Regions from separate parts of the Bradyrhizobium nivariense genome, predicted to be linked through region 4. Evidence: predicted binding sites of a transcription regulator. Region 4 holds the regulator's gene; each other region holds the start of a gene.
The links. Region 4 encodes PhoB, which activates phosphate uptake and scavenging genes when phosphate is short. Its sites were predicted from a motif close to TGTCATNNANCTGTCAT; they were not measured.
Positions count from the first base shown of each region.

Region 1: a site for PhoB is predicted at 3,339-3,355, ahead of QCM77_RS19085 (YdcH family protein). Genes of this name have one in related genera too.
Region 2: a site for PhoB is predicted at 2,619-2,635, ahead of QCM77_RS04670 (acetoacetate decarboxylase). Genes of this name have one in related genera too.
Region 3: a site for PhoB is predicted at 3,751-3,767, ahead of ugpB (sn-glycerol-3-phosphate ABC transporter substrate-binding protein UgpB). Genes of this name have one in related genera too.

Region 1 is NZ_JARWCR020000021.1:46,374-52,132, forward strand. It holds gene QCM77_RS19075 (sensor domain-containing protein) at 1-1,657, opposite strand, end outside; gene QCM77_RS19080 (NAD(P)/FAD-dependent oxidoreductase) at 1,860-3,011, shown strand; gene QCM77_RS19085 (YdcH family protein) at 3,073-3,252, opposite strand; gene QCM77_RS19090 (YdcH family protein) at 3,582-3,788, shown strand; gene QCM77_RS19095 (hypothetical protein) at 3,907-4,125, shown strand; gene QCM77_RS19100 (hypothetical protein) at 4,149-4,400, shown strand; gene QCM77_RS19105 (GGDEF domain-containing protein) at 4,403-5,134, opposite strand; gene purE (5-(carboxyamino)imidazole ribonucleotide mutase) at 5,276-5,759, shown strand, end outside.
Region 2 is NZ_JARWCR020000003.1:243,505-249,263, forward strand. It holds gene QCM77_RS04655 (IclR family transcriptional regulator) at 1-560, shown strand, start outside; gene QCM77_RS04660 (hypothetical protein) at 541-1,041, shown strand; gene QCM77_RS04665 (patatin-like phospholipase family protein) at 1,414-2,577, opposite strand; gene QCM77_RS04670 (acetoacetate decarboxylase) at 2,808-3,590, shown strand; gene QCM77_RS04675 (transporter) at 3,700-4,716, shown strand; gene QCM77_RS04680 (carbohydrate porin) at 4,739-5,759, shown strand, end outside.
Region 3 is NZ_JARWCR020000092.1:24,529-30,287, forward strand. It holds gene QCM77_RS41130 (sn-glycerol-3-phosphate import ATP-binding protein UgpC) at 1-573, opposite strand, end outside; gene ugpE (sn-glycerol-3-phosphate ABC transporter permease UgpE) at 593-1,441, opposite strand; gene ugpA (sn-glycerol-3-phosphate ABC transporter permease UgpA) at 1,441-2,322, opposite strand; gene ugpB (sn-glycerol-3-phosphate ABC transporter substrate-binding protein UgpB) at 2,370-3,686, opposite strand; gene QCM77_RS41150 (CaiB/BaiF CoA transferase family protein) at 4,089-5,306, opposite strand; gene QCM77_RS41155 (organic hydroperoxide resistance protein) at 5,496-5,759, opposite strand, start outside.
Region 4 is NZ_JARWCR020000084.1:17,965-23,723, reverse strand. It holds gene QCM77_RS39860 (Hsp33 family molecular chaperone) at 1-71, opposite strand, end outside; gene argF (ornithine carbamoyltransferase) at 308-1,243, opposite strand; gene QCM77_RS39850 (aspartate aminotransferase family protein) at 1,243-2,445, opposite strand; gene QCM77_RS39845 (GcrA family cell cycle regulator) at 2,901-3,413, shown strand; gene phoB (phosphate regulon transcriptional regulator PhoB) at 3,574-4,281, opposite strand; gene phoU (phosphate signaling complex protein PhoU) at 4,304-5,020, opposite strand; gene pstB (phosphate ABC transporter ATP-binding protein PstB) at 5,032-5,759, opposite strand, start outside.

The sequences.
Region 1 (5,759 bases), on a different contig from region 4:
GCTGTTTGCCATCGATGATCAGGCCGAACTCGTCGCCGGACAGGCGCGCCACCACGCCGCCGCGCGCGGAGTCCTGGAGCCGCTGGGCCACCTCGACCAGGAGCTTGTCGCCGAGCGCATGGCCGAAGACGTCGTTGACCTCCTTGAGGCCGTCGAGGTCGACGCACAGAACCGCGAACTCCTCGCGGGTGCCTTCGCAGGCCTCGATCATCTGGGTCAACGCCTGCAGGAAAGCGGCACGGTTCGGCAAATCTGTGAGGCCGTCGTGATAGGCCATGTGCGCCATGCGCGACTCGGTCTGCCGGCGGTCGGTGACGTCCTCGTGGGTCTTGATCAGATATTGCGGCTCGCCGGCATCGCTCAGCACGGTGGCGCGGCGGGTGAGGAACAGTCGCAGGCCGTCTTTGGTCGAGATCGGATGCTCTTCGGTGATCATCCCACGCTTCTTGATCGCGGCCTCGTCGCGCGCGATGATCAGCTTGGCTTCCTTGGGATTGAAGATGTCGGACGCGGTCAGGCCCGTGGCTTCCTCGCGCCTGCGGTTGAGGATCGTCTCCGCGCTGCGGTTGGCGAGCAGATAGCGGCCGTCCTTGACCTGCTCGACGATCAGGGCCACCGGGATGTTGTCGACCACAAGCTCGAGGAATTTCTTGGTGCTCTCCAGCTCCTTCGACAGCGAGCGACGGTCGGTGATGTCCTCGAACACGAGCATCAGGAATTCGGGCTTGTTGCTCTCGTCGCGGACCACGATCCGGATCGAGGCGACCATGCGCCGCTCACCGGCGCGCTCGACCTCGAATTCATTGCGGAACTGGCCGTCCGGCGAATTGAGCGCCGCCCGGTCGGTCGCCTCGATGCTGTCCGCCGAGACGGGCGCAAACAGCTCGCGCGCGTTCTTGCCGACGACATGGTCGCGCGAGAAGCCCCAGAAGCGCTCATAGGCGCTGTTGGCGAAGATGTAGCGGCCATCCTCGATGTTCTTCGCGGCCACGCAGGCCGGCACGTTGTCCAGCACCGTTTCCAGGAACTGCTTGGTGGAGGCGAGCTGTCGCGACAGTCTGCGCTGCTCGCTGACGTCCAGATGCGTCGCCACCGAGCCGCCGTTGGGCAGCACGAAATATTTCACCAGGATGGCCCGCCCGTCCGGCAGTTCGGTGATCAAACCGTTGGGGCTTGCCGCCTTCTCGTAGAACTCATCGTTGGAGGCGCCGCCAAGCACCCCGCGCTTGCGTCGCAGCTCGAGGAGCTCGTAGCCGTTCATGTTGGCCCAGAGATCCGACCGCGCCAGGCCGTAAATCTCGATATAGCGGTCGTTGCAGAAGATGATGCGCCGCTGCACATCCGTCATCACCACGCCCTGGTTGAGATTGTTCATGGCGGAGGAGACGAAGGCATTGCGCCGCAACTGCAGGCGCCTGGTCCGGCGCAGCGAGGAATGGATCCACAGCGCAATCGCGGCGAGGAACGAGCAGATGACGACGCCCGCGATCAGGGCTTCCCAGATCACGTTGGGATTGAGCTCGCCGAGATAGCTTGGAGGGGCGAGGCTGTCAGAGAGGGCAAAGGCGCGCGCAGGCGCGACCGCTGCGGCCAGGCACACGACGGCCTGCACCGCAATCGGAAGCGTGCTGCCCACGTGCCAATTATTCTCAGCCATCAGCCACCCGCGATTTCAACGTCGGATTGTCTGGCCTCGCGGGTTTGGATCGGGTAAACGCCTGTACGCACAACGGAAAAATGTGACGTCGAATACGGCAATTGCCCTGACATGATAAATGCTTCCTTAACGGAAAATGCCCCCGCGCCGTCGTTCCCAGGCCTGATGCAACTATCGCTTCCGGCGAATATCTCGCACAACCATGGATAGGGTCGACTGCGTCGTCATCGGAGCCGGCGTGGTCGGGCTCGCGGTGGCTCGAAAGCTGGCGCAGTCCGGGCGCGAGGTGATCGTGCTCGAGGAAGCCGGGGCCATCGGCACCATCACCTCCTCGCGCAACAGCGAGGTGATCCATGCCGGAATCTACTACCGCGCCGGGAGCTGGATGGCGCGCATGTGCGTCGACGGCAAGCATGCACTCTACCGCTACTGTTCCGAGCGCGGCATCCCGCACAGGAATTGCGGCAAGCTGATCGTCGCGACCAATCCGAAAGAGACCGAGAAGCTGCAATCGATCAAGTCGCATGCCGAGGCCAATGGCGTGCTCGACATGCGGCTGCTCACGGGCGAGGCGGCATGTGCGCTGGAGCCGGCGCTCGCCTGCGACGCCGCGCTGCTGTCGCCGTCGACCGGTATCATCGACAGCCATGCCTACATGCTCTCGCTGCGCGGTGAAGCCGAGGAAGCGGGTGCGGCTTTCGCGTTTCACACCCCGCTGATCCGCGCCAAGGCGACCGCCGGCGTCATCGAGATCGAGGCCGGCGGCGAAGCGCCGATGACGCTGCAATGCAGCCTCCTCGTCAACGCCGCGGGGCTCTCGGCGACGACGGTGGCGCGCAACATCGACGGCATGCCGCTGGACCGGATTCCGCCGGCCTACCTCGCCAAGGGAAACTACTTCAGCTGCAATGCCAGGGCGCCGTTCTCGCGCCTGATCTATCCGGTGCCCGAGCCCGGCGGGCTAGGGGTGCATCTGACGCTGGACATGGCAGGGCAGGCACGTTTCGGCCCTGACGTCGAGTGGATCGAGACGATCGACTACGAGGTCGACCCGTCACGCGCCGAGCGATTCTACCCGGCGATCCGCAAATACTGGCCGACGCTGCCTGACGGCGCGCTCATGCCGAGCTATTCGGGCATCCGCCCGAAGATCGTGCCGCCGGCGGTGGCCACACAGGATTTTTTGATGCAGGGCCCGCGTGATCACGGCGTCGAAGGCCTGATCAATCTGTTCGGCATCGAGTCGCCCGGACTGACGTCATCGCTCGCAATCGCGGATCACGTCGCCGAGCTCGCAGGGCTCCAGGTCCCGCGCAATGATGATTCCGCGGCGCGCACCTTGCCGCAAGGATGAGCGCAAAGGCTCCTGTCCCTGCGGAAAGGGTACAATCAACTCTACGCTGTTACGGGGGTTACTAGTGGAGCGTGTCGCCGTGCCTCAGACGCTCGATCTGGTCCTTGACCATCAACTTCCGGCGCTTCAACTCAACAATTTGCAGGTCGTCTGTTGAAAGGTGCACGAGAGCGTCGTGCAATTCGTTTTCCAGAATTTTGTGCTTCCGCTCCAATTCAACCAGATGTGCCTGAATTGTCATTCGAAACCTCCTCGGTAGGGCTGAACCTCAGGATTCGATCCGGACAAGGAAGTCTACATCACCGATTCGTTCTGTCGATGGGTATCCGTCGTCGCAGCGTCATTTTTGAAAATTCATATGTAACGAAGCGTGAGTAAGGGAACCACGCGGGAAAAATCCATGATATCAACGCGCTTGCGCAGTGCCGTCGAGCCGCAGAAAATATGTCGCGGGAGATCGGCGAGCGACGGTCGCAGATCGCTTGCGATCACGCCGCGCAAGGACGATAATTTCCACAGGGCATCCACAGCCTTAATGTCACGCCTATCGGTTTTTCGGCCACCGCAAACATGACCAATGAAGACGAGCGCGAACTCGAATCCGAGCTCGCCCGGTTGCAGCAGGAACACCGAGATCTCGATGCGGCGATCGATGCACTGCATCAATCGCCAGCCCCCGACCTATTGCGGTTACAGCGGTTGAAGAAACGCAAGCTGTTGTTGCGTGACCGTATCGCGTTCATCGAAGACCAGATCACGCCCGACATCATCGCCTGATCCACAGGGGAGAGCTTTACGGCGGTCCGCCGCGCATGAATCCGCTTGACTCGAAAGGAACAAAATAAGAACATTTGGGCACCCCACGCCCCCGGGAAAACGCCCAAGGAAAACGCAGATGTCGGCAACCGCCCTTCTCGACAACAGCCATTATGAACAAGCCTGCGATCAGGCAATCGCGATGTGCGACGGCAATCTGCGCAGCACCATCAAGGCGCTGATCATGGCCAATGAGTATCTGGAGGCCGAGCTCGAGGAATTGCAGGCGGCGATTTCCGCAGGCTGCATTCCGGAGACCTCGCGCAGCAAGATGCGGAGCAAGAGCAGCGCCGCCTGAGCTATCAGCTATCGGAGCCGACCATGTCCGATGTCACCTATTACGTTGCATTACCCTTCCTGACCGACGACGACGGATCGCCGGTCGCAGGTGCGGCCGAGGAATGCCAGACCTCGGCGGCCGCGTTACGGCGCGCCGAGATTATGTCGCACGGCGCCGGCCACATCGGCGCGGTCGCGTTCAGCCGCAGCGGCGATCCCATGACCGGCGAATTCGGTGACGCCAAACTGCTGCGCAGCTTCGGCAATGTACCGGAAGACCTCGGCACGCTTTAAAATCAGCTGCTGACGAGCCTGATGCGCGGCTCGTGCCGCCGGTGCGCCTTGCGCACATACATGGCGGCATCGGCCTCCTCCAGGGCGCGAGCGGCGTCGGACTGCGCCCCCAGCAGTGCGACGCCGGCGGAGGCGCCCGCGCTCACGTGCTGGCCGAGAAACACGAAGGACAGTTCGTCGATGGCCTGCTCGAAGGCCGCGGCCTTCGCCTTGGCGTCGGTCTCGCTGAGATTCCAGAGCAGCAGCGCGAACTCGTCGCCGCCGAGCCGGCCGACCACGTCCGAGGCGCGGACCTGCCGCGCCAGCGTGGTGGCAATCGCCTTCAGCACCTCGTCGCCGGCGGCATGGCCGAAGGAATCGTTGATCGGCTTCAGCCGGTCGACATCGAGCACGATCAGCGCGCCGCTGGCGCGGTAGCGCTTCATGTAGGCGACGGCGCGCGCGAGCTCGCGTTCGAAACCGCGCCGGTTCGGAATCTCGAGCAGGAAGTCGGTGTCGGCGGCCGCCTCGAGTTCCGCGACGCGCCGCAGCGCCCCCTTGAGCTTGTTCCGCAGGTCGCGGATGGTGGTGGTGACCTTGACGGTCGCGTTGGCGGCGGCATCGGCTGACGCTTCGCGCCGCGACGGTCCGGTCGGACGCCTGGCCGGTCGCTTGGGGGCAGCTTTGGAGCGGCTGGCGCTGGTCTTCGGGCCCTTTTTGGCCTTCGCATCGCTCGCCCTTTTTGGTTTCTTCATAGGCATCCTGCTCAATGAAGGCTTGCGGGGATTCACCAAGACAGGATAGTGCATTCCCTTCTCCTTGCCACCGCCTTGCGAGCCGCCGGCCGGAACCATTAATCTGGCCTATCTTTCTGTTTTTCGAGCACAATTGACGTCATGACCGCGCCGATCGCCATCATTATGGGAAGCCAGTCGGACTGGGACACGATGCGGCATGCCGCCGACACGCTTGCAGCGCTCGGCGTTGCCGCGGACACCCGCATCGTTTCGGCACACCGCACCCCCGACCGGCTGTTTACGTTCGCCAAGGGCGCCAAGACGGCCGGTTACAAGGTCATCATCGCCGGCGCGGGTGGCGCTGCGCACCTGCCTGGCATGGCGGCGGCGCTGACGGAACTGCCGGTGTTCGGTGTCCCCGTCGAATCCAGGACGCTCAAGGGCATCGATTCGCTCTATTCGATCGTCCAGATGCCCGCGGGCATCCCGGTCGGCACCCTCGCCATCGGCAAGGCCGGCGCGATCAACGCGGCGCTGCTGGCGGCTGCCGTGCTGGCCTTGTCCGACCCGGCCTTGTCCGATCGCTTGGCCGCCTGGCGCAAAGCGCAGACCGAGGCGGTTGCCGAGCGCCCGGAGGATAAGG
Region 2 (5,759 bases), on a different contig from region 4:
TCATCGGCGCGGCGTTTCGTACCGCGCGACGGCACGCGGTGCTTCGGGCGGTCGTTGGCGAAATCGGCGAACAGTGCGAGATCGGCATCGTACGCGATAATTTCGTCGCCTATGTCGACAGTGTCCGCGTTTCGGAGCCGCAAGGTCTTCAGTTCAATCCGGGAGAAGCGGCGCCGTTACACTGCACGTCCACGGGGAAGATCTACATGAGCAGATTGCCCGAGCGGACCCGGGCGCAGCTGTGCCGCGCACTCCCCCTGACCAAATTCACGGAAACGACGATCGTCGATGTCCACGCGCTGATGAAGGTTCTCGATGATACGCGGCAAAGGGGCTGGGCCAAGACGAACGAAGAGTACGTGAAGGGGGTGGTGGGATGTGCCGTCCCCATTCTGTCGCCGGATCGAGAACTGATTGCTTGCCTGGGGGTCTCCGTGCCGGTGGCGCGCGTCAGCTTCGTCGAGTTGGACCGGTTCATAGCGCCGCTTCAAAAAGCTGCCGCTCTGCTGTCAGAGACCATTCTGCAAGTTGAAGACGACGATGGCGCTGATGCTCAATGATGGCATGGTGCCGGCGGTTATTGCGAGCTGCCGCCCGTCGGGCAAAACACCCTGTCAATCCCTCCCTGCAAAAATATTCCTATTTACCGAATTTCGGATATGGCGCATATTCCGTGCATCCCGCCCGCTACAAGGGCGTTTCGCGATCGTCACGAGACGCGGGTCGGGAGGCGGTGGCCGCGACTGCGTCGGCGCGCTGGGCAAGCTGCAGGGCGGGTTTTCCCGTGAGCAGCTGCACACGCGGTACGACACGGCGCTGACAGTCTCCTCGTTCGGTCTCGATGGCGAGCGCACGCCAGCCATCGGGGACAGGGGCGGGGAGGTGCGCGGACGGCAAAATCGTGTGGTCCTGACGCCCGGGGTCTGTGCGTCAAGTTTTGTGGTGATGCTGCTGCCCAACCGGGTCAGCACATCAGCCATCCGCAAGGCGACGGGGGCAATAGTGCATCGCTCCCCGGGGAGAGCGCGTCATAAGCCGTAAAACCATTCGTGCAGGGAAGGCCGGTTGCTCGGCGTCACCTGTTGTCCACCCCGTGCGCGTCTTTTTCGCACGCGGGACTGCGGGTGCCAGCCGGCGCCCGGCCTTCCCTGCGCCCTTTCTTGCGAGAGCGGCGAAGAAGAGAGCAAAGCTCGGGCGAAATGAGCCGCGAGAATGCAAAGCCGTGTGTTCTGAATGGAAGGTGTTTATGCCGCAGTCTCGTGCCCCGGACGCAGCGCAGCGTCTCTTCGACGGTGCGCTGCAGAGCCGGGGCCCATATCACTGCGACGCACCGTGTCGCCATCTCGGTCCCGGCTCTGCGCGGCAACGCTTGGGCGTTGCTGCGCGTCCGGGACACGAGAGCTTCGATCCCCCTTACGCGCTCTCCGTCTCCCGGTGCACGTCGTGCACCACCAGCCCCATGCCTTCGTCCGGCATCTTGATCCAGTCGCGGCGCTTGAGGGTGCGCTTGGTGTCCTCGTAGCCGCTCGCCCAGTGCTCGCGCATCGAGGTGCCCGAGAATTCGTGGTCCTTGGCGTCGCCCTCATAGGCCTTCTGCTGATAGATCAGATGCAGGATCGCGATCTCTGGCATGTCGCGCAGGCTCGCCTTGAGCTTGCGCTCCTCGTCGGACAGTTGCTCGTCGGGAAGCTTGGCCAGCGCCTTGTAGAGTTGGACCTTGAGATTGTGGGTGCGGCGGTAGACGTCGGTGTTGTGGCGGGTGCGCGAGGAATACATGATGTCCTTGTGGCGGGCCATCACGTCCTGGATCGAGCGCGGAAGCACGCCGCGTGCGCTGAACAGGTCGACCTGGAACACCAGCGAATTGAGCGCGTCTTCCTGCTCGAGCAGGTGCTGCAGTGGGGTGTTGGAGACGATGCCGCCGTCCCAGAAATGATCGGTGCCGATCCGTACCATCGGCAGTGCCGGGGGCAGGGCGCCGGAAGCCATGATGTGCTCCGGCTCGATCTCGTCATGGGAATTGTCGAAATAGATGAAATTGCCGGAGAGCACGTTCACGGCGCCGACCGCGAAGCGAACCTTCTTCTCGTTGATGAGGTCGAAGTCGACGAACTCGAGCAGGCTCTCCTTCAGCGGCATCGTGTCGTAATAGCTGGTGGCGGTCCGGGCGCCGACCGGGCTGAACCAGGGATTGACCTGATGCGGGCTGAAGAAGCCCGGCTGGCCCATCGCCGACGTCATCCACGCGCTGGTGAGATTGCGCCACTGGCGGAAGATGTCTCCGTCAGGCGTGTAGTGCCAGATCTTGCGGTTGGTGATGCGCTCCCAGAAGATGCGCAGCGCCTCGAGCCGCTTCTCCGGCTTGTTGCCGGCGATGATGGCGGAGTTGATCGCGCCGATCGAGACGCCGCAGACCCAGTCGGGCTCGATACCGGCCTCGTGCAGCGCCTGGTAGACGCCGGCCTGGTAGGCGCCGAGCGCGCCGCCGCCTTGCAGCACCAGCGCGACGCGGTCGCAGCGCTCGGGCCGCCAGCCTCGTGAGGGAGGCTGATGTGTCTGATATGTGCGGGCGTCCATGGTGTGCCTCCCTGCGTGAACCAAAACGATTGCGTTCCGCGGTGACGGCGTGATGACAATTTGGCGCCGATGCATCGCTTGCATGCACCATGGCCGCCTTGGGAATGGTTGCGGTCGTGCGCCTGACGGAAATCCTTCACATCGCAGTCAATGACGGCGGCTAGCAATTTGCATCGCCGCCTGACGCTGCCGGGCGGGCATCACATCAGCATCACGAGAGGAGACCAGCGATGCGCAGGGAAGATTTGCTGAGACTTCCGTCCATGCCGGCCGCCGGGCCGAGCTATCCGGCCGGGCCCTATCGCTTCGTCAACCGCGAATTCCTGGTCATCACCTACGAGACCGATCCGGACCTGATCCGCGCCGGCCTGCCTGACCCGCTGGAGCCGATCGACCAGCCGATCGTGCATTACGAATGGATCAAGATGCCGGACTCTTCCGGCTTCGGCAGCTACACCGAGTCCGGCCTAGTCATCCCAGCGCGCCTGCACGGCGAGGATGTCAACTTCGTCTCGCAGATGTATCTGGACGATGATCCGCCGATCGCGGCCGGCCGCGAGATCTGGGGCTTTCCCAAGAAATACGCCCATCCGAAACTCGAGATCGTCAAGGACACGCTGACGGGCACGCTGGAATATGCCGGCCAGCTCGTCGCCATGGGCACGATGGGCTACAAGCACGAGAGCATGGCCGGCAACGGCGATCTGACCCGAGCGACGCTGTCGAAGACGCAGATCAATCTGAAGATGATCCCCGGCGTCGACGGCCGTCTCGAGATCTGCCAGCTCGTCGCGATCAACCTCATCGACATCGTGCCGAAGGGCTCCTGGATCGGGCCCGGCCGGCTGCATCTCGTGCCGCATGTCAACGCGCCCGTCGCCGATTTCCCGGTCCGCCGCTGCCTCGGCGCGCATCATTACATCGCCGACCTGACGCTGCCGTTCGGCCGCGTCGTGCACGACTACATCGGGGAAGCCGAGGCGGCGGCCGCGACCGGGCTGGCGGCCGAGTAGGGCGCCATCATCAAACTGTAACAATGCCGTAATTGAGTACCCGCGTGGGTCCGGAAGATGCCGTCAGCCATCTCTAGGACGGGGCATTCGTTGACGGTTGGGGTTGGTCATGGCTGAGCCGGCAAAGCTTGTCAGCGCGATATCGGATTCCGTGCCTGCCATTCCCGGCCTGGTGTGGGCGTTCCGCCTCCACAGCGACGGCGGTGCCGAGGCGCTGCCGATCGACCAGCCGATCGAGTTCAGTCATGACGGCCGGCTCTGGCTGCATTTCAACCTCACGGACACGCGCGCACGGCCGTGGATCGCCGCGTCCCAGCTGCCGCCGCTCGCGCGCGAGCTCTTGCTGTCCAACGACACCTTCCAGCAGCTTCACGTCATCGACCACTGCGTCTACGGCGTGTTCTCCGACCTCGTGCGCGACATCGACAGCGCGACGGAGGAGACCGCGTTCCTGCGCTTCGCCATGACCGAGCGGCTCCTGATCAGTGGCCGCCATCAGGCGCTGTGCTCGGCGGATGCGACGCGCCGGGTGCTCGAAGGCGGCTACCGCGTCGACAACGTCGCCCATCTCCTCGAAAAGATCGTCGACGAGGTCGCCGACACGCTGGACCGGATGGCCGACAAGCTCGGCCAGGAGATCGACGACATCGAGGAGCGGATTTTGGCCGACGACGCCAGGCCGGAGATGCGCCGCAATCTCGGCCGGCTGCGCCGGACCTGCGTCAGGCTGCATCGCCAGCTCACCGGCCTGCGTACGCTGTTCCACCGCCTCGACCAGAAGAACACCGACCACCTGTCGCCCGACTTGCGAATCCAGGCCGGCAAGCTGGCGCAGCGGCTGGACGGCCTCGACCACGATATCGTCGAGCTGCGCGAGCGCAGTCGCCTGCTCGAGGAGGAACTGCGTTTCAAGAACGAGGAGGAGAGCAACCATCACCTCCACACGCTCTCGATCGTGACCTCGCTGCTGCTGCCGCCGACGCTGATCACCGGCATCTTCGGCATGAACACCAAGGGCCTGCCGCTGACCGACGTCGAGAGCGGATTTGTCTGGGCGGCTCTCCTGATGGCCTCGTCGGTCGGTGCGGCCTATCTCTTCATGCGGCGCACGGGCATCTTCAAGTAGCGTGCGCCAGCCGGTATCAGCCGTGATCGCGGCTGCTCATCAATTTCCGCTGCGACATGCGGCTGCCGTTGCGCTGGCCTCGACAGTGGCAGGCACGAGCGCGTTCGCCGGCGCCAAGGACGAAAGCGTGGCGGGGTGGCTGGCTCCGAAATGGTTCAACGAGTGGCATGACGGCCTCGCCGACAAGGGCCTGAATTTCGGCGCCACCTATATCGCCGACAACATCGGCAATGTGTCGGGTGGCGTCAAGCGCGGCGCCATCCATTTCGGCCGGCTCGATCTGTCGGTCGATGCCGATCTCGACAAGCTGGTCGGCTGGACCGGCGGCCGCTTCTACGCCAATGCCTTCGTGATCTACGGGCGCGGGCTCTCCCGCAACTACGTCATGAATCTCGCCACCATCAGCGAGATCGAGGCGCTGCCGGACCAGCGGCTCTACAACGCCTATTTCGAGCAGAGCCTGTTCAATGACAGGCTGAACATCAGGGCCGGCCAGCAGGCGGCCGATGTCGAGTTCTTCGACAGCCAGACCGACGACCTCTTCATCAACGGCACGTTCGGCTGGCCCGCGATCAAGGCGAGCAACCTTCCGGCCGGCGGCCCGGCGCCGCCGATCGCGGTCCCCGGCATTCGCATCAAGGCCGCGCTGACGGATCAGATCACGGCATTCGGTGCTGTCTTCAACGGCGATCCGTCAGGACCAGGCGATGCCGATCCGCAGATTCGCGACCATCATGGTCTCGCCTTCCGCGTCAACGACCCGCCGTGGGTGATCGGGCAGGTTCGCTTCAACTACGACATCGATATCGGCGGCCGCCCGCTCGCCGGCAATATCACGCCGGGTGCCTGGAAGCATTATGGCTCGTTCGACAGCCAGCGCTTCACGGCGGACGGGCTATCGATCGCGGATCCCAGCGGAAGCGGCGTTCCGGCAAAGCTTCGCGGCAATTACGGTATCTTTGCAGTCATCGAGCAGGTGCTCTACCGCCCGCCGGAGGTCAAGGACAACACCACCTCGGCCTCGATCCCGGGCGTCACCGCGT
Region 3 (5,759 bases), on a different contig from region 4:
GACATAGATCGACGTCGTGTTGAGCCGACGCTGCAATTTACGGATCTCGACGCGCATCGCGATGCGCAGTTTTGCATCGAGGTTCGACAGCGGCTCGTCGAACAGAAACACCTTCGGCTGACGCACGATGGCGCGGCCCATGGCGACGCGCTGGCGCTGGCCGCCGGAGAGCTGGCGCGGCTTGCGTTCCAGCATCGGGGCGAGCTCGAGCACGCGCGCGGCTTCCTCGACGCGGGTCTTGACCTCGGCCTCCTTCATGCCGCGGTTGCGCAGGCCGTAGGCCATGTTGTTGAAGACGCTCATATGCGGATAGAGCGCGTAGTTCTGGAACACCATCGCGATGTCGCGGTCGGCGGGCTCGACCTGGTTGACGATGCGGCCGCCGATGTCGATCTCGCCGCCGGTGACGGTTTCGAGCCCCGCGACCATGCGCAGCAATGTCGACTTGCCGCAGCCGGAGGGACCGACCAGCACGCAGAACTGTCCGTCGCCGACATCGACGTTGACGCCCTTGATGGCCTCGAAGCCGCCGGGATAGGTCTTGCGGACGTTGCGCAGGGTGACGTTAGCCATGAAAACTCACTTCCAAAACCTACTTCTCGGTCTCGACCAGGCCGCGCACGAACAATTTCTGCATGACGACGACGACGAACACCGGCGGCAGCATCGCGAGCACGGCCGTGGCCATCACGATCGGCCATTCGGTCAGCGCGTCGGTCGTGGTGATCATCTTGCGGATGCCGACCTGGATGGTCTGCATGTCGTCGCGTGTGGTGATCAGCAGCGGCCAGAGATATTGGTTCCAGCCGAGGATGAAGAGGATCACGAACAGCGCCGCCATGTTGGTGCGCGACAGCGGCAGCAGCGTGTCCCAGAAGAAGCGCAAGGGGCCGGCGCCGTCGATGCGCGAAGCTTCGAGCAGCTCGTCCGGCACCGTCATGAAGAACTGGCGGAACAGCAGCGTCGCGGTGGCCGAGGCAATCAGCGGCAGTGACAGGCCCGCATAGCTGTCGAGCATGTGCAGATCGGCGACGATCTTGTAGGTCGGATAGATGCGCACCTCGACCGGCAGCATCAGGGTGACGAAGATGATCCAGAAGATCGGCATCCGGAACGGAAAGCGGAAATAGACGATCGCGTAGGCCGAGATGATCGAGATCGCGATCTTGCCGACCGCGATCAACAGCGCCATCACCAGCGAGTTCAGCATCATGTTGCCGACGGGCTCGCGGGTCGAGCCGCTCGTGCCGACGAAGATGGTCTGGTAGTAGACCTCGAAGAAATGCCCGCCCGGCAGCAGCGACATCTGGCCGTTGGCGATCAGCGCGTTGTCCTGGGTCGAGGCCACGATCGCGATGTAGACCGGGAACGCGACGATGGCGATCCCGATCCAGAGGATGAAATGAGCGACGTAGCGCCGAAAGCCCTCTTCCTCGACCATCAGTAGGTCACCTTGCGTTCGACAAAGCGGAACTGGATTCCCGTCAGCACGATGACCATGACCATCAGGATGACCGATTGCGCGGCCGAGCTGCCGAGATTGCCGCCGAGCAGGCCGTCGGAATAGACCTTGTAAACCAGCGTCTCCGTCGACTTGCCGGGACCGCCGCGGGTCATGGTGTCGATGATGCCGAACGTGTCGAAGAAGGCGTAGACGATGTTGACCACCAGGAGGAAGAAGATGGTCGGCGACAGCAGCGGGAAGGTCACGGTCCAGAACCGCCGCATCGGGCGCGCGCCGTCGATCGCGGCCGCCTCGAACACGGATCTCGGGATGGCTTGCAGGCCGGCGAGGAAGAACAGGAAATTATAGGAGATCTGCTTCCAGGCGGCGGCAAGGATGATCAGCGCCGCGGCCTGGTCGCCATCGAGCAGCGGATTCCAGTCGATCCCCATTCCGCGCAGATAGCGCGAGAGCACGCCGAGCGAGGGATGCAGCATGAAGATCCAGAGCACGCCGACCACGGGCGGCGCCACCGCATAAGGCCAGATCAGGAGTGTGCGGTAGAGCATCGAGCCGCGCAGCGGCTTGTCCGCCATCACGGCGAGCAGCAGCGCGAGGGATAGCGACGAGACGGCGATGGCGAACGAGAAGAAGAACGTCCTGACGATCGCCTCGAAATAGGCCGCGTCCTTGAACAGCTCGATATAATTGTCGAACCAGACGAAGCTCGTCGACAGACCGAAGGCATCCTGGAGCAGGAAGGACTGGATCAGCGCCTGCAAGGCCGGCCAGTAAAAGAAAATCAGGACGATCGCGAGCTGCGGCGCAACCAGCGCGTACGGCAACAGCTTTGCTTGGAAAACGGCTTGCTTTTGCATGATGCCAGCAGAGCGGCAGACCGGGTCGCGGCCTGCCGCTCATTGCCTCACTTGACCGCGGTCTTTTCGAACTGCCGCAGCATCGTGTTGCCGCGCTCGACGGCGGCATCCAGCGCCTGCTTGGCGGTCTTCTTGCCGGCCAGCGCCTGCTCGATCTCTTCCGACCAGACGTCGCGGAGCTGAACCATGTTGCCGAGGCGCAGACCGCGCGAATTCTCGGTCGACTCCTTGTTGGTCAGCTCGAGCAGCGGGGTCTCGAGATAGGGCTGATCCTTGTAGAAGCCCTCCTCCTTCGCCTTGGCGTAGGCCGCCTTGGTGATCGGCAGATAGCCCGAGGCCTTGTGGATATAGACCTGGCGATCGGTGTCCGAGAGGAAGGTCAGGAATTTTGCGACGCCCTTGTATTCGTCGGCCGATTTGCCGCCCATGACCCAGAGCGAAGCGCCGCCGATGATCGAGTTCTGCGGTGCGCCCTTCGCGTCCGGGTAATACGGCATCGGCACCGCGGTGAAGTTGAACTTGGCCTGCGCCTTGACGTTGCCGAAGAACGCCGACGAGGTCAGGTAGATCGGGCATTCGCCTGACGTGAAGCGGCCTTCGCCGGTGTTGGTACGGCCGGCATAGTCGTAGACCTTGGTCTTCTGAAGCTCGACCAGGGATTCGAGATGCTTGACCTGAAGCGGTCCGTTGAACTCCAGCACCGTGTCGAAACCGTCGAGGCCGTTGGCCTTGCTGGCGAGCGGCACGTTGTGCCAGGCGGAGAGCTGCTCGAGATTGACCCAGGTGACCCAGGAGCCGGAGAAGCCGCAGGTATCATGACCGGCAGCCTTCAGCTTCTTGGCGGCCTCGAACGTTTCGGGCCAGGTCTTCGGAATCTCGACGTTCGCTTTCTTCAGTTCGTCGAGGTTGACCCACATCACGGTGGACGACGAGTTGAAGGGGAAGGACAGCATCTCGCCCTTCGTCGTCGAGTAGTAGCCGGTGATGGCGGGCAGGTAGATCTTGGGATCGAACTTTTCGCCGGCGTCGGCCATCAGCTTGTAGACGGGCTTCACGGCGCCGGTCGCAGCCATCATGGTCGCGGTGCCGACTTCGAACACCTGCATGATGTGGGGCGCGTTGTTGGCACGGAAGGCCGCGATGCCCGCGTTCATGGTGTCGGCATAATTGCCCTTGTAGGTCGGGATGACCTTGAAGTCGGTCTGCGACGCGTTGAAATCGGTAGCGAGCTTGACGATGACGTCGTTGTTGGCGCCGGTCATCGCGTGCCACCACTGGATTTCGGTCACGGCCAAGGCCGGCGAGGCGCCAAAACCAACCATGGCTGCAAAAGCGGTAGCCGCTCCAAAGCGTCGAAGAGCCATCAAGTAAACCTCCCTTGGCCGTCCCTTGGCCGTCAAAAATGATCGCTTGCGCTAGCAGCGGCATATGACGTTCACATGACTGTGTAAGCGGCCGAAACGAAAGCGGCAAGCGCGGCAAAAGGGAAGCCGTCAAATAGGCGAAGACGAAGCGCGCAGCGTCCTCCGTTCGCAGTGCACAGAGCGCCCGCGCCGCAGTGCGGCATTGGATGTGTGAGGTCGACGATCGCGCCGCGGGCTCCAAAACCTCTCCCGCTTGCTTGCGGGAGAGGTCGCGCCGAAGGCGCGGGTGAGGGCTCTCTCCTCTTGGGGATTGTCCCACTGCGAAGGCACCCTCTCCCCAGCCCTCCCCCGCAGGCGGGGGAGGGAGCGCACCTGCGTTGCCGCTCGTTTTATTCTGAACGCCTAGCGCTTGCGCTCGGGCCCGCAGACCGTGCCCTGCTCGACCATCGCGTCGATCTCGGATCTGGAGTAGCCGAATTCGCCCAGCACCTCCGCCGCGTGCTGGCTGAATTTCGGCGGCAGGCGGCGCAGGCTCGGTTTGCTGCGGTCGAGCCGGATCGGGGACGCCACGCCCTTGTACCAGTCCTTCTCGATAATATCGCCGCGGGCGATCGTGTGCGGGTTGGTCAACGCCTGGTCGATCTTCTGCACGGGGCCTGCGGGCAGGCCCGCGGCAAGCAGGCGATTGCACAGTGGCTCGGCCTCGTGCTGGCTGAACACCGCGGCGAGCTCGGCCCGCAGCGCCTCGCGATTGGCGATGCGGTCCTTGTTGCGGGCAAAGCGCGGATCGGTGCCGAGCTCGGGCTTGCCGATCTCCTTCGCGAGCTTGCGGAAGGTGCCGTCATTGCCGACGCCGATGAAGATGTTGTCGGTCTTGGTCGGGAAGATCGCGTAAGGCACGAGGTTGGGATGCTCGTTGCCGGTGAGCGCCGGCGGCTTGCCATGCATGAAATAATTCGCGGTGTGCGGATGCATGATGGCAAGGCCGGTCTCGTACAGCGTCGTCTCCAAAAATTGACCCTGGCCCGAGCGCTGCCGCTCCGACAGCGCCATCAAGATGCCGATCGCCGCATAGAGGCCGGTGCCGATGTCGACCAGCGGCACGCCGATCCGCATCGGTCCGCTCTCGGGCGAGCCGGTCGCAGCGATCATGCCGGTCATCGCCTGGATGATGGCATCATAGCCGGGATTGCCGCCGCGCGGGCCGTCGGCGCCGAAGCCGCAGATCCGGCAATGCACCAGGCGCGGAAATTTCTCGCGCAAGACCTCGTTGCCGATGCCCCATTTCTCCAGCGTGCCCGGCTTGAAGTTTTCGATCAGGACGTCGGCGGTCTCCAGCATCTTAAGCAGCACGGTCCGGCCGCCCTCGGAGGCGAGGTCGAGGCCGATCGAGCGCTTGTTGCGGTTGATGCCGATGAAATAGGCCGCGTCCTCCTCGTGGAAGGGAGGGCCCCAGTCGCGCACCTCGTCGCCTGCGGGCGGCTCGACCTTGATCACGTCGGCGCCATGGTCGGCGAGGATCTGGGTGCAGTAGGGACCGCCGAGCACGCGCGTCAGATCGATGACGCGCAGGCCGCTCATTGCGCCCGTGGCAGCTCCAGAACTGGCAGCTTCAGTCATGCCTTCGCTTCCCCTGTGTCGAGATTGATCACAGGCCTAGCGAGGTTCGTCTGAGCCAGCAATGGCTTCCCGCGTGGGGCGTCATGCAGACGGACGCTGCAATCCCGCGGGATGGCAAATCAAGGCTCGGCAAATCAAACGGAAGCGGCCGGCCCGAGGGGATCCCGGGCCAGCCAATCCAGCATGCGGTCAGACGATCGTCAGGCGAACGTCGACATTGCCGCGCGTCGCGTTGGAATACGGACACACCTGGTGCGCCTTCTCGACCAGCGCCTCGGCTTCCGCACGGGCGAGGCCCGGCAGCGAGACCGCAAGGTCGATGTCGAGACCGAAGCCGCCGGCCGCACGCGGGCCGATGCCGACGGTGGAGGTGACCGAGGCGTCAGCCGGCACCTTCGGCCCGCCCTGCGAGGCCACGAACTTCATCGCGCCGATGAAGCAGGCGGCATAGCC
Region 4 (5,759 bases):
ACGGGAACCGCGGATGGCGCGCGAACCGGGCCTTCGGGCCCGGTTTTCATGACAGGGGATTGGGAAACCATGGCGCTTTATCTGGGGTCGGAAGGCGGAAATGGAAGGGGGCGCGGGCAACGCTACGGAACGCAGCTTTGGTTGCACAACGATACGGCAACTTCGGTGTCGTCCTGGCGAAAGCCAGGACCCATAACCCCGACTGCGAGATTTGGCACGAGATGACAATTGCCAATCTTCGCCAAACGAAAGCCGGTGGTAATGGGTCCTGGCTTTCGCCAGGACGACGGTCGTCAACCGCGCCTACCTACTTCACCGCGTCAAAGCACCAGGCCAGAATGCCCTTCTGCGCGTGCAGGCGGTTTTCGGCCTCGTCGAACACGACGGATTGCGGGCCGTCGATCACCTCGTCGGTGACCTCCTCGCCGCGATGGGCGGGCAGGCAGTGCATGAACAGCGCATCGGGCTTGGCCAGCGACATCAGCTGGGCATTGACCTGATAGGGCTTGAGCACGTTATGGCGGTGCTCGCCTTCCTTGTCGCCCATCGACACCCAGGTGTCGGTCACGACACAATCGGCGCCGCGCACGGCGGCTTCGGCATCCGTGCCGAGCATGATCGGCGCGCCGGTCGCCTTGATGAAGTCGCGCATCGCCTTTTTCGGCGCGAGCTCCGGAGGCGTCGCGACATTGAGCTGGAACTTGAAGCGCTCGGCGGCGTGCGCCCAGGACGCGAGCACGTTGTTGTCGTCGCCGGTCCAGGCCACCGTCTTGCCCTCGATCGGGCCGCGATGTTCCTCGTAGGTCATGAGGTCGGCCATCACCTGGCAGGGATGCGAGCGCCGCGTCAGGCCGTTGATGACGGGCACGGTGGCGTTCGCCGCGAGCTCCAGCAGGGCATCGTGATTGAGGATGCGGATCATGATGGCGTCGACATAGCGCGACAGCACGCGCGCGGTGTCGGCGATAGTCTCGCCGCGGCCGAGCTGCATCTCGGCACCGGTGAGCATGATCGGTTCGCCACCGAGCTGGCGCATGGCGACATCGAACGACACCCGCGTCCGCGTCGAGGGGCGCTCGAAGATCATCGCCAGCGTCTTGCCTTCGAGCGGCCTGACCGGCTGATGCGCCTTCTGCTTCGCCTTCATCGCCGACGACGCGGCGAGCATGCTCTTGAGCTCCGACAGCGGCAGCTCGTTGATATCGAGGAAGTGCTTCGGCGCTTTATCGGGCGACTTGCTCATCAGCTTGCCGCCCGCTTGTTGCCGGACAATGCGGTGCAGGCGCGCTCGAGCCGCCCGACGCTGTCCTCGATCTCGGCTTCGGTGACGATCAGGGGCGGCAGGAAACGCACGACATTGTCGCCGGCGCCGACGGTAAGCAGTTTTTCGTCGCGCAACGCGGCAACGAGATCGCCGGAAGGCACCACGGCCTTGATGCCGATCAGGAGACCCTCGCCGCGCACTTCGCTGACGACATCGCCATGACGGTCGATCACGGAGGCGAGCTTCTGCTTGAGCAGCAGCGACATCCTCTGCACGTGGTCGAAGAAGCCGGGCTTGAGCATGACGTCGAGCACGGCGTTCGCAGCGGAGATCGCGAGCGGATTGCCGCCGAAGGTCGAGCCGTGCGAGCCCGGCGTCATGCCGGACGCCGCTTCCGCGGTCGCAAGGCAGGCGCCGATCGGGAAGCCGCCGCCGAGCGCCTTGGCCAGCGACATCACGTCGGGTTCGACGCCGAGGCGGCGGTGCGCGAACAGATCGCCGGTGCGGCCCATGCCGGTCTGCACCTCGTCGAAGGCGAGCAACAGGCCCTTCTCATCGCAGAGCTGGCGCAACGCCTTGAGGAACGCGGGCGTTGCCGAACGCACGCCACCCTCACCCTGGATCGGCTCGATCAGGATGCCGGCGGTCTGCGGACCAATCGCCTTTTTCACCGCGTCGAGATCGCCATGCGGAACCTGGTCGAAGCCCTCCATGGGAGGGCCGAAACCTTCGAGATATTTGGCCGAACCGGTCGCAGCCAGCGTCGCCAGCGTGCGGCCATGGAAGGCGCCTTCGAAGGTGATCATGCGATAGCGGTCCGGATGGCCCTTCATCGCGTGATAACGGCGCACCACCTTGATCACGCATTCCAGCGCTTCGGCGCCGGAATTGCAGAAGAACACGAAGTCCGCAAAACTCTCGTTGCAGAGGCGGTTCGCGAGCTTCTCGCCGTCCGGGCTCTGGAACAGGTTCGACATGTGCCAGAGCTTCGTGGCCTGCTCCTGCAACGCCGTGACCAGCGCAGGATGGGCATGGCCGAGCGCGTTGACCGCGACGCCCGAGGTGAAATCGAGATAGCGCTCGCCATTGGTCGCGATCAGCCAGCAGCCTTCGCCACGCTCGAAACCGAGGTCGGACCTGGCAAAAACGGGGAGCAAATGCGGCGCTGCGCTGTTGGTCATGGCGGTCACTTGAATGTTGCGGACGGTGTGAGCGTGCATTGGGCGACGCACCATTGACCGGCCCGGAAAACGAAACGTGCCGCCTCTTCAGGGCGGCACGCATGAGTATCTTAGGCCTGGTGAAACGGGTGTCAATGCCGCCCGGAAAGCCTCGCGAAACGCTGAATCCGTAGTCTTGCGGTGCCGATTTTGCGGGTTTTCACCACGGAACATGTGGAAGCGAGTCGGCGGACTCTTGCGCGGGAGTCACGCCATATTGTAGCGTTTGGATTGTCAGATACGACATCTCGTGCAGTGGTTCTGATCTCTAAGTCCTCATGTACCGGCGTAAACGTTCGGGCGTTCTAGTCGCGCCCGGCGAGCCTTAAGGGATTCTGGCGGCACGGGTTTTTAAAGGCTTAGGCATTCGCTGCGAGGCCCCAGGATGGCTGGCCCGCAGCGAGGGAAAGGGTGCAATGACGGTTTTGACCTGGTCCGATGATCGCGTCGAGCAGCTAAAAAAGCTCTGGGAGGCCGGACTTTCGGCCAGCCAGATCGCGGCTGAGCTCGGCAATGTGACCCGCAATGCCGTGATCGGCAAAGTGCACAGGCTCGGCCTGTCGGGCCGCGCCAAGAGCCCTTCATCGGCAGCGCCGCGGCCGCGCAAGGCGCGTCCCGCGCAGCACATGATGCGGGTGACCCGCCCGATCTCGCGCGGCAACACCGCGCTGGCACAGGCCTTCGAAGTCGAGGTGGAGGCCGAACCGGTCACCTACGACAACGTGGTGCCGATGAGCCAGCGGCTGTCGCTGCTGGAATTGAACGAGGCGACCTGCCACTGGCCGGTCGGCGATCCCTCGAGCCCGGATTTCTTCTTCTGCGGCGGCAAGGCGCTCTCCGGCCTGCCCTACTGCGCCCAGCACTCGCGGGTCGCGTATCAGCCGGCATCGGATCGGCGGCGTGCACCGGTGAAGCCGGGGCCGCGGTAAGTAGTTTCGATTTCAGGATCGAGCCGTGACGCGATGACGGCTCAAAAATACTCAATGTCGTCCCGGCCTAGTGCGCAAGTGCGCACTAGGCCGGGACGACATCGGAGATTGTGGCGGCAGCCGGCTAGATCACGTCTGCCAACATCACACCGCAAATCCCCTACGCCTGCTCCGCCTTCGCAAAGCGATCGTCCAGCGCGTAGCCGGCACCGCGGACGGTGCGGATCGGGTCCTGCTCGCGGCCGAGATTGAGCAGCTTGCGCAGGCGGCCGATGTGAACATCGACGGTGCGCTCATCGATATAGATGTCGCGGCCCCAGACGCTGTCGAGCAATTGCTCGCGCGAGAACACCCGCCCCGGATGCTCCAGGAAGAACTCAAGCAGGCGATATTCGGTCGGGCCGAGATCGATCGGCCGGCCCGAGCGTGCCACGCGGCGCTTGTCGCGGTCGAGCTCGATGTCGCCAAAGGCGAGCACGGTGGCGAGCCGCTCGGGGCTTGCGCGCCGCAGCAGGCCTTTTACGCGCGCCAGCAATTCCGGGACCGAGAACGGCTTGACGATGTAATCGTCGGCGCCGGTCGCAAGACCCCGCACCCGCTCGCTCTCCTCGCCGCGCGCGGTGAGCATGATGATCGGGAGCTGCTTGGTCTCGGGACGGGTGCGCAGCCGCCGGCACAATTCGATGCCGGATAGCCCCGGCAGCATCCAGTCGAGCACGATCAGATCGGGGATGTGCTCCTTGAGGCGGGTGTCGGCGTCGTCGCCGCGCATCACCGTCTCGACGTCATAGCCGTCGCCTTCGAGGTTGTAGCGGAGAAGCTCGGTCAGGGCTTCCTCGTCCTCAACCACCATAATGCGTGCGCCCATCGGGTCGTCGCTCCTTAAGTCTTCAAGTATTCGGTACCGTGGTGGCGAAGGTCGTCATGTCGCCCTTCGGCCGCTTGTCGGTCATCGCCTGGCCCTCGATCATGTAGAACACGGTCTCGGCGACGTTGGTGGCGTGGTCGCCGATCCGCTCGATGTTCTTGGCGCAGAACATCAGGTGGATGCAGAACGAGATGTTGCGCGGATCCTCCATCATGTAGGTGAGGAGCTCGCGGAACAGCGAGGTGCAGATGGCGTCGACTTCCTCGTCGCCCTTCCACACCGCCATCGCCGCCGGCAAATCATGCGCGGCATAGGCGTCCAGCACCGACTTGACCTGCTGCTGCACGAGGTCGGTCATGTGCTCGAGGCCGCGGAACAGCTTGAGCGGATGGAAGTCCGTCTCCAGCGCCGCGACGCGCTTGCCCATGTTCTTGGCGAGGTCGCCGATGCGCTCGAGATCGGTCGCGACGCGCATGGCGCCGACGATCTCGCGCAGATCGATCGCCATCGGCTGACGGCGGGCGATGGTGAGCACGGCGCGCTCCTCGATGCGCTTCTGCAGCGCGTCGAGCTCGGCATCGATGGTGACGACGCGCTGGCCGAGCGGGATGTCGCGACGGATCAGCGCGTCGACGGAATCGACGATCATGCGTTCGGCGATGCCGCCCATCTCGGCGACCAGGCGGGTGAGTTCCTGGAGGTCGGTATCGAAGGCCTTTGCGGTATGTTCAGAACCCATGTTCCGTCTCCTCAGCCGAACCGTCCGGTGATGTAATCCTGCGTGCGCCGGTCGGTCGGCGACGTGAAGATCTTGCTGGTGTCGTCGAACTCGATCAGCTCGCCGAGATACATGAAGGCGGTCTTGTCCGAGACGCGCGCCGCCTGCTGCATGTTGTGGGTGACGATCGCGATCGTGTAGTCCTCGGACAGCTCCTGGATCAGTTCCTCGACCTTGGCGGTCGAGATCGGGTCGAGCGCCGAGCAGGGCTCGTCGAACAGGATGACCTCGGGCCGTACCGCGACGGTGCGGGCGATGCAGAGGCGCTGCTGCTGGCCGCCGGAGAGCGACAGGCCGGAGGCGTTGAGCTTGTCCTTGACCTCGTTCCACAGCGCGCCGCCGCGCAGCGCCTTCTCGACCCGGCCGTCCATCTCGGACTTCGAGATCTTCTCGTAGAGGCGGATACCGAAGGCGATGTTCTCGTAGATCGTCATCGGGAACGGCGTCGGCTTCTGGAACACCATGCCGACGCGGGCGCGCAGCAGGTTGAGGTCCAGCTTGCCGTCGAGGATGTTGGTCTGGTCGAGCATGAGCTGACCGGTGGCGCGCTGGCCGGGATAGAGGTCGTACATCCGGTTGAAGATGCGCAGCAGGGTCGACTTGCCGCAGCCCGACGGGCCGATGAACGCCGTGACGCGGTTGGCGCCGAGCGTCAGGTTGATGTTCTTCAGCGCATGGTGCTCGCCGTAATAGAAGTTCA